Linked DNA regions of Archangium violaceum. The protein of the gene in region 1 interacts with the protein of each later gene in a pairwise test. Links are inferred from orthologs where the notes say so. Each region holds a gene or a part of one and is shown on either strand. Other genes may lie near its edges.

What was found.
Region 2: the proteins of JQX13_RS41375 (region 1) and dnaE interact in binary tests that used the Escherichia coli proteins (3 or more experiments, as listed by UniProt). The link is inferred for Archangium violaceum from one-to-one orthologs.

Annotation. Positions count from the first base shown.
Region 1 is NZ_CP069338.1:9,792,187-9,798,239, reverse strand. Bases 1,493-4,478 are described here. They hold JQX13_RS41375 (aminotransferase class I/II-fold pyridoxal phosphate-dependent enzyme), read left to right. Parts: upstream 1,493-2,380; coding sequence 2,381-3,577; downstream 3,578-4,478. Other genes in these bases: JQX13_RS41370 (acyl-CoA mutase large subunit family protein), read left to right, coding at 3,643-4,478; JQX13_RS41380 (phosphatase PAP2 family protein), read left to right, coding at 1,493-2,364. Outside these bases: JQX13_RS41385 (efflux RND transporter permease subunit), read left to right, coding at 1-1,420; more of JQX13_RS41380, read left to right, coding at 1,417-1,492; more of JQX13_RS41370, read left to right, coding at 4,479-5,544; JQX13_RS41365 (class I SAM-dependent methyltransferase), read left to right, coding at 5,657-6,053. UniProt on the Escherichia coli protein: Shows aminotransferase activity with methionine and histidine as substrates, and to a lesser extent also with phenylalanine.
Region 2 is NZ_CP069338.1:6,273,108-6,280,292, reverse strand. The notes cover bases 1,742-5,859. They hold dnaE (DNA polymerase III subunit alpha), read right to left. Parts: upstream 5,515-5,859; coding sequence 1,942-5,514; downstream 1,742-1,941. Other genes in these bases: JQX13_RS26885 (crotonase/enoyl-CoA hydratase family protein), read right to left, coding at 1,742-1,875. Also shown: JQX13_RS26895 (lamin tail domain-containing protein), read right to left, coding at 1-100; JQX13_RS26890 (SDR family oxidoreductase), read right to left, coding at 239-1,042; more of JQX13_RS26885, read right to left, coding at 1,048-1,741; JQX13_RS26875 (Spy/CpxP family protein refolding chaperone), read left to right, coding at 5,924-6,376; JQX13_RS26870 (hypothetical protein), read left to right, coding at 6,466-7,185. UniProt on the Escherichia coli protein: DNA polymerase III is a complex, multichain enzyme responsible for most of the replicative synthesis in bacteria. This DNA polymerase also exhibits 3' to 5' exonuclease activity. The alpha chain is the DNA polymerase catalytic subunit.

The DNA.
Region 1 (6,053 bases):
CTTCTTCGTGCTCGTGTTCGCCCAGTTCGAGGCCTTCAAGCAGTTCGGTCTGCTGGCCGGCGTGGGCGTCATCCTCTCCGTGCTGATGGCGTACGGCCTGGGCCCCGCGCTGCTGGTGCTCGCCGAGCGTCTGCGGCCAGGTCGCAAGCCGGCCGCGAGCCACGCGCCCGAGGCCCCGGAGAAGGCCTTCCAGCCGACCGGCAAGCGCTGGCCCACGCCGGTCATCGCCGGCATCCTGCTGGCGGTGCTCGGCTTCGCGGGCTACTCGCTCTATGTGCTGCCGCGCGTGGGCTTCGAGACGAACATGCGCAAGCTCAAGGGCGATGCGTCCTCCGTGCAGCTCGATGACCACATCGTCGAGCAGCTCGGCTCGCCCCTCAACCCCGCCATCCTCCTGGTGGACGATCTGCGGCAGGCGCAGGTGGTCCAGCAGGTCATCACCGACGTGAAGACGAAGCACGGCGAGGAGTCCACCTTCAAGCAGTACGCGTCGCTCAATGATCTGCTGCCGCAGGACGTGCCGGCGCACCAGGAGCAGCTCGCCGCGCTGCGCGAGACGCTGCGGAAGCTGCCCGAGAGCGCGCGCAACGATCCGCGCGTGGAGACCGTGAAGAAGATGCTGGATGCCCAGCCGTACGGGCCGGAGCAGGTGCCCGAGGAGGTGCGGCGCCGCTTCGAGGCGCTCGACGGCAAGGGCATGTTCCTCCTGTTGTTCCCCTCGGTGTCCAACCACGACACCCGTGAGCTATCGGCGTGGGCCTCGCAGATCGACGAGGTGGTCGACGGAGCCAGGGCCCGGGGCGTGGACCTCGCGGTGCTGGACAGCAACCGGATCGCCGCCCGCATCTTCTCCATGGTGCGCGGGGATGGTCCGTTCATCCTCTGGGCCGCCGCGACCGTGGTCTTCCTGACCATCCTCGCCAGCCTGCGCAGCTTCAAGCGTGCCTGCCTGGTGGCCGGGCCACTGTTCCTGGGCATGCTGTGCCTGGCTGGCGGCATGTACCTCTTCGACGTCCAGCTCAACTTCATCAACGCCGTGGTGCTGCCCAGCCTGCTCGCCATCGCCGTGGACAACTCGGTGCACCTCTACCACCGGTACGAGGAGGAGGGCCCCGGCTCGCTGGGTCACGTGGTCCGTCACACGGGCCTGGCGGCGGTGGTGGCCACGCTGTCCAACGCCGCGGGCTACGGCGCACTGTTGATCTCACATCACGCCGGACTGCGCTCAATCGGTCAGATTGCAATTCTGGGAGTGGTGTGCACCTTCCTGGGCACCACGGTCTTCTTCCCGGCCATGCTCGCGTTGATGGAGCGGTGGTCCGGGCGGAGGAAGGAGGGGGGCATGATTCGGAGCCTGGAGATCGGCGCGCCTGTTGCCACTGAGGCCGCTTCGGAACCGGGGGAGCGTAAGTCGGCGTGAACCCTTGGACCTCGTACAACCAAGCTCGAGCGAGGGCTCGGGACGTCCACCTGCGGGGAGTCGACATCGTCATTGTCGTCGCCTGCTCACTGGCCGCCCTGGCGCTCGTGGGCCCCGCGCGGTGGGCTCCTGGCTCCACGAGGTCCGCCGTTCATTTCGCCATCTTCGCGCTCGGGCCCCTGGTGCTGCGCACCCTGGAGTCCTACTTCCCCCGGCACCGGCTGCTGGCCTTCGTGGCCTCCTTCTGGCTGCTGCCCGTGTTGAGCCTCAGCCATGGGCTGCTCAATCCGATGGTGACCGCCGTCACCCCGGGGTTGCGCGACGCCCAGCTCGCCACCATGGACCAGCGGCTGTTCGGCTTCCAGGCCTCGGTGCTGCTCGGGCACGTGGTGCCGCCCTGGCTCACCGACATCCTGATGATCTGCTACTACGGCCACTTCGTCTGGCCGTTGGCACTGGGCCTGGTGATGTACTTCACCGGTCGCCGTGACGCCTTCCACGAGTACCTGCTGGCGCTCAGTCTCTTCTTCACCTTCAACTATGTCTGCTACGCGTTGGTGCCGGCCATCGGCCCGCGCTACTTCCTCTTCAGCGAGTTCTCCCAGCCGCTCCAGGGCGTGTGGGTGACGCCCTTCCTGGACTCGGTGATGCGCATGCCGCCGTTCGCCCGGGACTGCTTCCCCTCGGGCCACACCGGGACCACGCTGGTGGTGTTCGTGTACGCCTTCCGCTTCGTCCCGCGCTTCTTCCGGGTGATGTTGGTGCCGGGGCTCGGCCTCATCCTCGCTACCCTGGTAGGCCGCTTCCACTACGCGACGGACCTGATCTGCGCGGTGCCGCTGGTGATGGTGGTGGTGGGCCTGGCCCTGGGCTGGAGCCGGGCGACGGCGCGGCGCGAAGCGGTGGCGCGCCCGATGCGGATGGACGCTATCGTGCGCCCCTGAACAAGGGAGCGTACGCATGAGCAGGCCAATCCTCGCGGGCCGCGTGGCCCACCTCGGCACCACCGTCTTCTCCGAGTTCAGCGCGTTGGCCCTGAAGCACGGGGCCATGAACCTGGGGCAGGGCTTCCCGGACTTCGACGGGCCCGAGGCCATCAAGGAAGCCGCCCGCAGGGCCATCACCGATGGGGTGAACCAGTACGCCCCCAGCACCGGCCTGCGAGACTTGCGCGTGGCCATCGCCGAGCACGGCGCGCGCTTCCACGGACACACCGGCATCGATCCGGACACCATGGTGACCGTCACCAGCGGTGCCACCGAGGCCATCCTCTGCGTGATGTTGGGCCTGGTGGATCCGGGCGACGAGGTGGTGGCCTTCGAGCCCTTCTACGATTCGTACGACGCCAACATCGGCTTCATCGGTGCGAAGGCGCGCTATGTGCCGCTGCGTCCGCCGGATGCCGCGCACGCCACCTGGTGGTTCGACCGCGACGAGGTGCGCGCGGCCTTCGGTCCCCGGACGCGGTTGCTCATCCTCAACACGCCCCACAATCCCACCGGCAAGGTGTTCACCCGCGAGGAGCTCGAGTTCCTCGGCGAGCTGTGCGCCGAGTTCGATGTGCGGGTGCTCTCGGACGAGGTGTACGAGCACATCGTCTTCGGTCCGGCGCGGTACGTGCGTCCCGCCACGGTGCCCTCACTGACCGACCGGACGGTAGGCGTGAGCAGCGGCGGCAAGTCCTTCAGCCTCACCGGTTGGAAGATTGGATGGATCATCGCGCCACCGGCCTTGCGTGACGCGGTGCAGCGGGCCCACCAGTTCGTGACATTCGCCACGGCGTCGCCTCTGCAGGCGGCGATGGCGGCGGCGCTGCGGATGCCGGACGCGTATTTCCAGGAGCTGTCCGCCACCTATCTGGCCAGGCGCGAGCGTCTGCTGTCGGGCCTCGCGGAAGCGGGGCTGAAGGCGTACGTGCCCGAGGGCAGCTACTTCATCATGACGGACATCTCCGGGTGGGGCTTCGCGGACGACGTGGCCTTCTGCCGCCACCTGGTGACGGAGGTGGGAGTAGCGGCCATCCCTCCGAGTGTTTTCTATGGTCCCGAGCACAAGTCCCTGGGGCAGGGGATGGCGCGCTTCGCCTTCTGCAAGACGGAGGCGGTGCTGGATGAAGCGGTGCGCCGGTTGAAGGTGGGACTCGCTCGGGGCCGCTGACGTCTGGACATCGGGAGCCGGGCGGCTTGCGACCCCTACACCCCGATGCTACATCCCGCGCAACCATGCCCTCCTCTCGTTCCCCGACCGAGTCCAAGAGGCTCTCCGCTCCCCGTTCCAACCAGTCCGCCAAGAAGGCCGGCCGGTCCTCCACCTCCACCAAGGTGTCGAAGGCCAGCAAGCCCGCCAAGGCGGCGAAGAAGGCCATGAAGGCCGCCACGAAGGCCGTGAAGGCAGTCGCGAAGAAGGCCGCCAAGGCCGCTCCGCGCAAGAAGAACGGGGTGGTGCGCTCCTATGACCCGGCCGCGGTGAAGGCGGTGGGCAAGGCCACCGAGAAGTGGGCGAAGAGCGACCTGGCCGCGGTGACGCAGAAGATGCCGCTGCGCCGCAAGTCGTTCGTCACCGACTCGGGCATCCCCATCCCCGACGTGGTGACGCTGGCGGATCGCAAGACGGAGTCCCCGGATCGCATCGGGCTGCCGGGCCAGTTCCCGTTCACCCGCGGCCCCCAGCCCACCATGTACCGCGGCCGCCTCTGGACGATGCGCCAGTTCGCCGGCTTCGGCACGCCCGAGGACACCAACAAGCGCTTCAAGTACCTCATCAGCCACGGCATGACGGGCCTGTCCACGGCCTTCGACATGCCCGCGCTCATGGGCTACGACTGCGACCACTCCATGAGCCGCGGCGAGGTGGGCAAGGAGGGCGTGAGCGTCTCCTCGCTGCGTGACTTCGAGACCCTGTTCGACGGCATCCAGCTCGACAAGGTCACCACCTCGATGACGATCAACGCGAGCGCGATCGTGGCGCTCTGCATGTACATCGCGGTGGGTGAGAAGCAGGGCGTTCCGATGGCGAAGCTCGCGGGCACCATCCAGAACGACATGCTCAAGGAGTACATCGCGCAGAAGGAGTGGATCGTCGGCCCACGGCCCGCGGTGCGGATCGTGACGGACATGATCGAGTTCTGCACGAAGAACATGCCCAAGTGGTACCCGGTCTCCGTGAGCGGCTACCACATCCGCGAGGCCGGAGCGACGGCGGTGCAGGAGCTGGCCTTCACGCTGGCCGACGGCATCGGCTACGTCGAGGAGTGCGTGAAGCGCGGCCTGGACGTGGACGACGTGGCGCCGCAGCTGTCCTTCTTCTGGGACGTGCACAACGACTTCTTCGAGGAGGTCGCCAAGTTCCGCGCCGCGCGCCGCATCTGGGCCCACGTGATGCGCGATCGCTTCGGCGCGAAGAACCCGCGCTCCATGCAGCTCAAGACGCACGCGCAGACGGCCGGCGTGTCGCTCACCGCGCAGCAGCCCTACAACAACGTGGTGCGCACGGCGCTGCAGGCCTTCGCGGCGGTGCTCGGCGGCACCCAGTCACTGCACACCAACTCGCTCGACGAGACGTACGCGCTGCCCACCGAAGAGTCGGTGACGATCGCGCTGCGCACCCAGCAGCTCATCGCGCACGAGTCCGGCGCGGACCGCGTGGTGGATCCGCTCGCCGGCAGCTACTACATCGAGTACCTCACGGACGAGATGGAGAAGCGGGCGCTCGAGTACATCCGCCGCATCGACGAGATGGGCGGCATCATCCGGGCGGTGGAGGAGCAGTACCCGCAGAAGGAGATCGGCGAGAGCGCCTACCGCTTCCAGCGCGAGGTGGAGCAGGGTGACCGGCTCATCGTCGGCGTGAACGCGTTCAAGTCGGACAAGGACGCGCCCATCGAGCTGCTGCACATCGACGAGAAGGTGGCCGAGTCGCAGATCGCCCGGCTCAACCAGGTGAAGGCGGAGCGCGACCAGGCGGCGGTGGACGCGGCGTTGGCGAAGGTGGAGGCCGCGGCGCGGGGCACGGACAACATGGTGCCGCCGGTGCTCGAGGCCGTGAAGGCCTACGCGACGCTGGGGGAGATCTGCGACGTGTTCCGCAAGGTCTGGGGCGCGTACCGCGAGGGCGGCGCGTTCTGAGCGCCCCCTCCCTCCCTCTCCCTCTGGGAGAGGGTCGGGGTGAGGGGATGTGCCGGGTCTCCGGGTCACAGGGTCGGATAACCCGTGGCCTTTGGCCCTGGAGGCCAACGCCATGAGCTTCTTCGGCGAGCTGTACCTGCGCTCCACGCTGCCGTTCATCTCGGAAGAGATGACGGCGAAGGAGGCGGCATATCTCGCGAAGCACTTCGCGGATCTCCGGGTGCCCGGGCCCGTGGTGGACCTGGGCTGTGGCCACGGCCGGCACGCCGCGCGCCTCAATGCGCAGGGCCCCCTGGCGGGCCGTGTCATCGGCCTGGAACTGGATGCTCTTTCACTCCAGGAGCGGCTCCCAGGCTTTCCAGCGGTGCGAGCGGATCTCCGCTCCCTCCCATTCCGCACGGGCTCGCTGGCGGGGGCGTACGCCTGGTATTCGACACTGTTCGTCTTCTCGGACGAGGAGCACGTGGCCCTGCTGAGCGAGGTGGCGCGGTGCCTGCGGCCGGGAGGGC
Region 2 (7,185 bases), 3.5 Mb from region 1 along the record:
TGGGATCTCCACCACAACTCGATCCGCACCCGACGGACAGACCGAGCAACAACACGCTCCACGCGACCAGTCGCGCGAACGTGGGGGGGCCATGACTCATGGACATCTCCAGGCTGAGGAAGGACAGCACCCGCTAGCGGGACGCTCGGCGGGTACGGAGTGACTTCTATCAGACACCATGTCCCTGAAAAAACTCAGTGCCAGGAGACGAGCCCGTCACCCTGTTGCCGCAAGGGCGTCACATGCCCATGGCCTGGAGCATCAGGCCGGAGCCGAGCAGCGACTGGCCACCGTCACACACCATGATGGAGCCGGTGATGTATGAGGCCGCATCCGACGCCAGGAAAAGCGCGAGTTGCGAGATGTCCTGCTTCGTACCGAAGCGTTGCAGGGGCAGGGCCCGGGTGAGCTTCTGGCGGGTGTCGTCGCCCGGGGCGAGCCGGCGCATGCCCTCGGTGTCGTCGATGGGGCCGGGGGTGATGGAGTTGACGCGCACGCCCACCCCACCCCACTCGATGGCGAGGGTGCGGGTAATCATGTCCACACCAGCCTTGGCGGCGCAGACGTGGGCCTGCATGGCCATGGGCAGGTAGGCCTGGGGCGCGGAGATGTTGAGCACGCTGGCGCCCGGCTTGCGCAGGTGCTCGAAGGCGGCGCGGCAGGCGTTGAAGGTGCCGAGCACGTCGATCTCCAGCACGGACTTGAATCCATTGGAGGACATGCCCAGGGCGGGAGCGGGGAAGTTGCCCGCCGCGCCGCACACGAGGATGTCGAGCTCCCCATAGGCATCACGCGCCGATTGGATGGCCTTCTCCACGGACTCGTAGTTGCGCACGTCCGCGGGCACGCCCATGGCGGTGCCATGCGCCTGGAGGCCCTTCACGGCCGCCTCCAGCTTCTCCACGTTGCGGCCGTTGATGACGACCTTGGCGCCCGCCTTCACGAAGGCCTCGGCGATACCGAGGTTGATGCCACTGCTGCCGCCGGTGATGAAGGCCACCTTGCCCGCCAGCAGATCATCTCGAAATACACCCTGTGCCATGTGACTCATCTCCCCTGGAAGCGCGGAGGCCGCCGCTCGGCGTATGCCGCGAAGGCCTCGGCGAGGTCATGTGACTGAAGGAAGGCGGAGTTCCACACCGCCACGTAGCGCAGGCCGTCCGCCACGGACTTGTCCGCGCAATACTCCATTACCTGCTTGGCCCCCTGCACCACGAGCGGAGGGTTGTCGGCGATCTTCCGTGCGGTGGCGCGCGCCGCGGCCAGCAACTCCTCGGGGGTGGCGAAGACCTGGTTCACCAGTCCCATCTGGAGGGCGCGGTCCGCGTCGATGTCGCCACCGGTATAGGCGAGCTCGCGCGTGTGCCCCTCGCCGATGATGCGCGGCAGCCGCTGCAGCGCGCCGAGGTCCGCGGTGATGCCCACGCGTACCTCGCGCAGGGAGAACTTCGCCTCGCGCGAGCAGTAGCGGAAGTCGCACGCGGCGATGAGATCGATACCGCCACCGATGCACCAGCCGTGCACCGCCGCCAGCACCGGCTTGCGGCAGCGGGCGAGCCCCTCGGTGGAGGCCTGCATGGTGTCGATGAGTTGGAGCAGCTTCGTGCGCTCGAGCGCGAGGTTGCCCTCGCCCGTGAGCAGCGGCCCGAGCGTCTCCATCATGGCCATCAAGTCGAGGCCGTAGGTGAAGTGGGAGCCGTCGCCGCGCAGGAGGACGACGCGCACCGAGTCATCCGCGTCGAGCTTCCGGAGCGCCTCGGGCATCTCGCGCCAGAAGTCCGGCCCGAGCGCGTTGCCCTTGCCGGGACCGGTGAGCACCACCTCGGCGATGCCGTCCGCCTGTTCGATGCGCAGTGACTGATATGCCGCCGTCATTCAAGGCCCTCCCTCGTGGAGGAGGGCCACTTGAGCAGAACGCCCGGGCAGCGTCCACGCCCGCGCTCAGCCGAATTCGACCACCTTCATGCCGAAGAGCCGCTCCACGGATTGGATGAGCTCGTCGCTCACCTGCACCTTGATGGAGGTGTTGCCGATGAGCGCCTCCGCCTCGTTGGCGAACAGCAGGCTCACGGCCACCGGAGTCGCGCCCGCGTACTGCTTCGCGATCTCCGCCAGCTTCGCCATGCGCTCCTCCGTCGCGAGGTCCACCGGCAGCCGCAGCTCCAGCCGCTTGGTGCGCTTCTCCCGCACGGCCTTGAGGCTCTGGATGTCCTCGACGATGAGCTCCGCCACCGGCGTGTCCTCGTCGCGCTGGTTGAGCTGCACCGTGCCCGTCACGAGGATGGGATCATCGCTCTTGAGCAGCGGCTCCCAGTGCTCGAAGCCGGGCTTGGGCCCCTGCTTCGTCCACTTGCCGTCCTTGCCCATCACGTTGCGCGTGCCGTCCTTGCCCGGGAAGCACACCAGCTCGATGGAGCCGGACAGGTCCTCCAGCGTCACCCACGCCATGCGCTTGCCCGTCTTGGTGGGCCGCTCGCGCAGCGCCGCGACGATGCCCGCGATGGTGAGCTTCTCGTCCTTGCGCGCGCGCTGCACCGCGGTGATGGGCCGCGCGTAGCGCTTGAGCTCCTTGTCGTACTGGTACAGCGGGTGGCCCGACACGTAGAAGCCGATGGCCTCCTTCTCCAGCGCCAGGCGCTCCTTCTCCGACCACTCCTCCACCTGGACGTAGTCGTCCTTCATCCCGCCGCCGCCGCCCGAGGAACCACCGCCCAGCATCCCGAAGAGCGAACTCTGCCCCGCGGCCTTGTCCTTCTGGCTGCTGGAGCCGCGGCTCATCGCGCGCTCGATGCTCTCGAAGAGCTGCCGCCGCGGGCGATTCTCGAAGTCGAAGGCGCCCGCCTTCACCAATTGCTCCAACACCTTGCGGTTCACCTTCCGCGAGTCCACGCGCTCGCAGAAGTCGAACAGGCTCTTGAAGGGGCCCTCCTTGCGCGCCTCGACGATGGCCTCGATGGCCCCCTCGCCCACGCCCTTGATGGCGCCCAGGCCGAAGCGGATCTTCCCCTCCACCGCGCCGAAGGCCATGTCCGACTGGTTCACGTCCGGCGGCAGCACCTGCACGCCCGACTGCCGGGCCTCGCCGATGTGCAGCACCACCTTGTCGGTGTTTTCCTTCTCGCTCGTGAGAAGGGCCGCCATGAACTCCACGCGGTAGTGCGCCTTGAGCCAGGCCGTGTGGAGCGTGACGAGGCCGTAGGCCGCCGAGTGGCTCTTGTTGAAGCCGTACTCGGCGAACTTCTCCATGAGGTCGAAGATCTCGCCGGCCACCTTCAGGTCGACGTTGTTGTTCTTGCACCCCTCGAGGAAGCCGGCCCGCTCGGCCTGCATGACCTCGGCCTTCTTCTTGCCCATGGCGCGGCGCAGCAGGTCCGCGCGGCCCAGGGTGTAGCCTCCCAGCACCTGGGAGATCTGCATCACCTGTTCCTGGTAGACGATGACGCCGTAGGTGTCCTTGAGGACGGGCTCCAGCAGGGGGTGCGGGTACACCACCGGCTCGCGGCCGTGCTTGCGGTTGATGAAGACGTCCACCATGCCCGAGTCGAGCGGACCCGGGCGGTAGAGCGCGCCGGCGGCGATGACGTCTTCGAAGCAGGACGGCTTGAGCTTCATCACCATTTCGGTGAAGCCGCTGGACTCCATCTGGAAGACGCCGGCGGTGTCGCCGTCCGCCATCAGCTTCCACACCTCCGGGTCATCCAGCGGGATGTCCTCGCGCTGGATGGGCTTGCCGTCCGGTGGGTTGCGGTTGATGAGGTTGAGCGCGTTCTGGATGACGGTGAGCGTCTTGAGGCCGAGGAAGTCGAACTTCACCAGGCCCGCCGCCTCCACCTCGTCCTTGGCGAACTGGGTGATGAGGGTGTCCTGGCCCGGAGGCTGGTAGGTGGGCACGAACTCCCACAGCGGCTTGTCGGCGATGACGACGCCGGCCGCGTGCATGCCGGGCTGGCGGTGCAGGCCCTCCAGCGCGAGCGCGATCTCCAGCACGTCCTTGGTGGTGACGTCCTTGCCCTCCACCTGCCCGATGGCGGTGGGCTTCTCCATCATCTCCTTGAGGCGCGGCTCCTGCTCGATGGCGTCCTTGAGCGTGATGCCGAGCACCTCGGGCACCAGCTTGGCGATGCGGTCCCCCTCACTGAAGGGCAGCGCGAAGACGCGGCACACGTCGCGCAGCACGCTCTTGGCCTTGAGCGAGCCGAAGGTGATGATCTGCCCGACGTTGTTCTCCCCGTACTTGCGGCCCACGTACTTGATGACCTCGTCGCGCCGGTCCTGGCAGAAGTCGACGTCGAAGTCGGGCATCGACACGCGCTCGGGGTTGAGGAAGCGCTCGAAGAGGAGGTTGTACGGGAGCGGATCCAGGTCGGTGATGCGCAGGCAGTAGGCCACGAGCGAACCGGCGCCCGAGCCACGGCCCGGTCCCACCGGAATCCCGTTCTGCTTGGCCCAGTTGATGAAGTCCTGGACGATGAGGAAGTAGCCGCTGAACCCCATCTTCTGGATGACGCCGATCTCCAGCTCCAGACGGGCCTTGTAGGGCTCGCGGTCCACGGGCGGCTGGCCGGCGCGGAAGCGCGCCAGGTCGATCTCCTTGAAGCGCTCCTCCAGGTTCTTGCGCGCCAGCTCCGCCATGAAGCTGTCCGGCGTGTGGCTGTCGGGCACCTGGAAGGTGGGCAGCATGGGCTTGCCCAGCTTCAGCTCCAGGTTGATCTGCTCGACGATGCGCTGGGTGTTGTGGACGGCCTCGGGCGTGTCCTTGAAGTACTCCAGCATCTCCTGGGGACTGGTGACGTAGAGCTTGTCCGTGGAGTGCTTCATGCGCTTGCCGTCGGCGAGCGTCTTGCCGCTGGCGATGCACATGAGGAGCTCGTGGGCGCGCGCGTCCTCGCGCTTGATGTAGTGCGCGTCCGCGGTGGCGCACAGCGGGATGGCCAGGTCCCGGCTGAGCTGCTTGAGGTTCTCGTTGGCCTTCTCCTGCTCGGGCATCCCGTTGGACTGCACCTCGAGGAAGAAGTGCTCGGGCTCGAAGATGTTCTTGTACTCGAGCGCCGCCTTGCGGGCGTGGTCCATGTCCCCGCGGAAGGCCGCGCCCGTCACCTCGCCACCCAGGCAGGCGGTGAGCGCGAAGAGCCCCTTGCTGTGGTCCTTCAGGAGCTCCTTGTCGATGCGCGGGTGGTAGTAGAAGCCCTCACGGTAGGCCATGGACGAGAGGTACTTGAGGTTGTCGTACCCCTCCTTGTTCTTGGCCAGCAGGATGAGGTGGTGGCCCACCTTCTCGGTGCGATCCTTGCGGCCCTTGGGACCGGCGACGTAGGTCTCCATGCCGATGATCGGCTTGATGCCCGCGTCCTTGGCCTTCTTGTAGAAGTCGATGGTGGCGAACATGTTGCCGTGATCGGTCACGGCCACGCTCGTCATCCCCTTCTCCTTCACCGTCTTGATGAGGTCCTTCATCCGGATCGCGCCGTCGAGGAGCGAGTACAGGGAGTGCAGGTGGAGATGGGTAAAAGACATGGCTGGAAGGTAGTCAGGAAGGGGGTCTACAGCATCACATTTGTTCAGCGAGACGCCGCTCGCCAGTTTCCGGCCGGACGGCGTGTCCGGGGCCAGAAAGTCGGCCCCGGCGCCTTGTGCCACGGCCTCCACGGGCCGTGAAGGAGCCATCAGGTCGGGAATGGGGCACAGGCCCTGCCACCTGGGATGGCCGCGTGGGGCCCTCTCCCGCCAGGTCGCCGGGCGGGCGAGCGGCCGGGGTCTCCAGGCGGCCGGAGCCCACCGGCCGGAGCCCGCCGCGTGGCCTTCACACTTCTTTACCCCGCCACAAAGCCCCCTCAACGGGCCTCTCGCATTCTGTACACCGTCGCCGATTGACGGCGTCCACGAGCAGAACGCGGGGCCGGGAAGGCCCCTGGGAGCATACGCCATGACCACGAAGAACAAGATCCTCCTCGCCGGCTCCGCCGTCCTCGCCTTCGTCCTCCTGTCGGGTTTCCGCGGCGGACACTTCGGCGGTGGCCCGCGCGACCCCGAGCGCGTGAAGCAGATGATCACCTGGAAGCTGGACGACAAGCTGGAGGACCTGAAGGCCACCGACGCCCAGAAGCAGGCCATCCACGGGCTGAAGGACTCGCTCTTCGAGGACGGCAAGCGCCTCTTCGAGCAGCAGAAGGACGCGCGGGCCCAGATGATGAGTCAGTGGGAGTCCCCCAACCCGGACAGCAACGCCGTGCACGCCCTGGTGGACGCGCGCGTGGACGCATTCCGGGCCTTCGCCCACAAGGTGGCCGACGCCGCCCTGCAGGCCCACCGCATCCTCACCCCCGAGCAGCGCCAGCAGGTGACGGCCGGGGTTCGTGAGCACATGAACGCTCACTAATAGCCGAGTGCACGCGGAAGCACACATCGTGGATGGACCGGGGTCCAATTCCGTCCCCGGCCCACCTCTCCCGTGGATACCCTGGAGGGGTGCCACACAACTACCAAGAGTACGCCCGCCGCATCCGCGCCTACGCCGACATCGCCGAGGTGAACGAGTACGCCCGAGTCGTCGAGGGAGGTGTCGAGTACCCGCTCTTCCGGCTCACCGTGCCCGGGGAGCGTTGGTTGGTGATCACCTCGGGCTTCCACGGCGAGGAGCCCGCCGGTCCGCTCACGTTGTGCCAGTACTTCGAGGACATCGTCACGTACGCCCGTGAACGTCGCGTGGGCCTGCGCGTGTACCCCTGCATCAACCCCTCGGGCTTCGAGGACGGCACCCGCTACAACCGCAGCGGCGAGAAACCCAACAACGACTTCCTGCGCTACGAGACCGCGCCCGGGGAGTGGAAGGGCGAGCTCAACCACGGCGAGCCCTTCCTCCGCTGGGCGCTCTACGAGGGAGGCCCCAAGGAGACGCGCGCGGTGCGCTCGGACATCGTGCGCTACCCCGCTCCCGACGCGGCGCTCGACATCCACCAGGACAACTACCTGCCGGGCTCCGCCACCTACGCCTATACCTTCGGGGACAAGAGCGCCTACCGGCCGCTCATGGAGGCCGCGTCGGCCTATGCCCGCATCATGCGAGAGGAGAAGGTGGACGACGTCAACCGCACCGACACGGACGGCCTCATCGAGTACAACGATGGGAGCGTCACCGACTACTTCCTGCGCTGCGGGGTGCCCTACGCCACGGCACTGGAGACCACC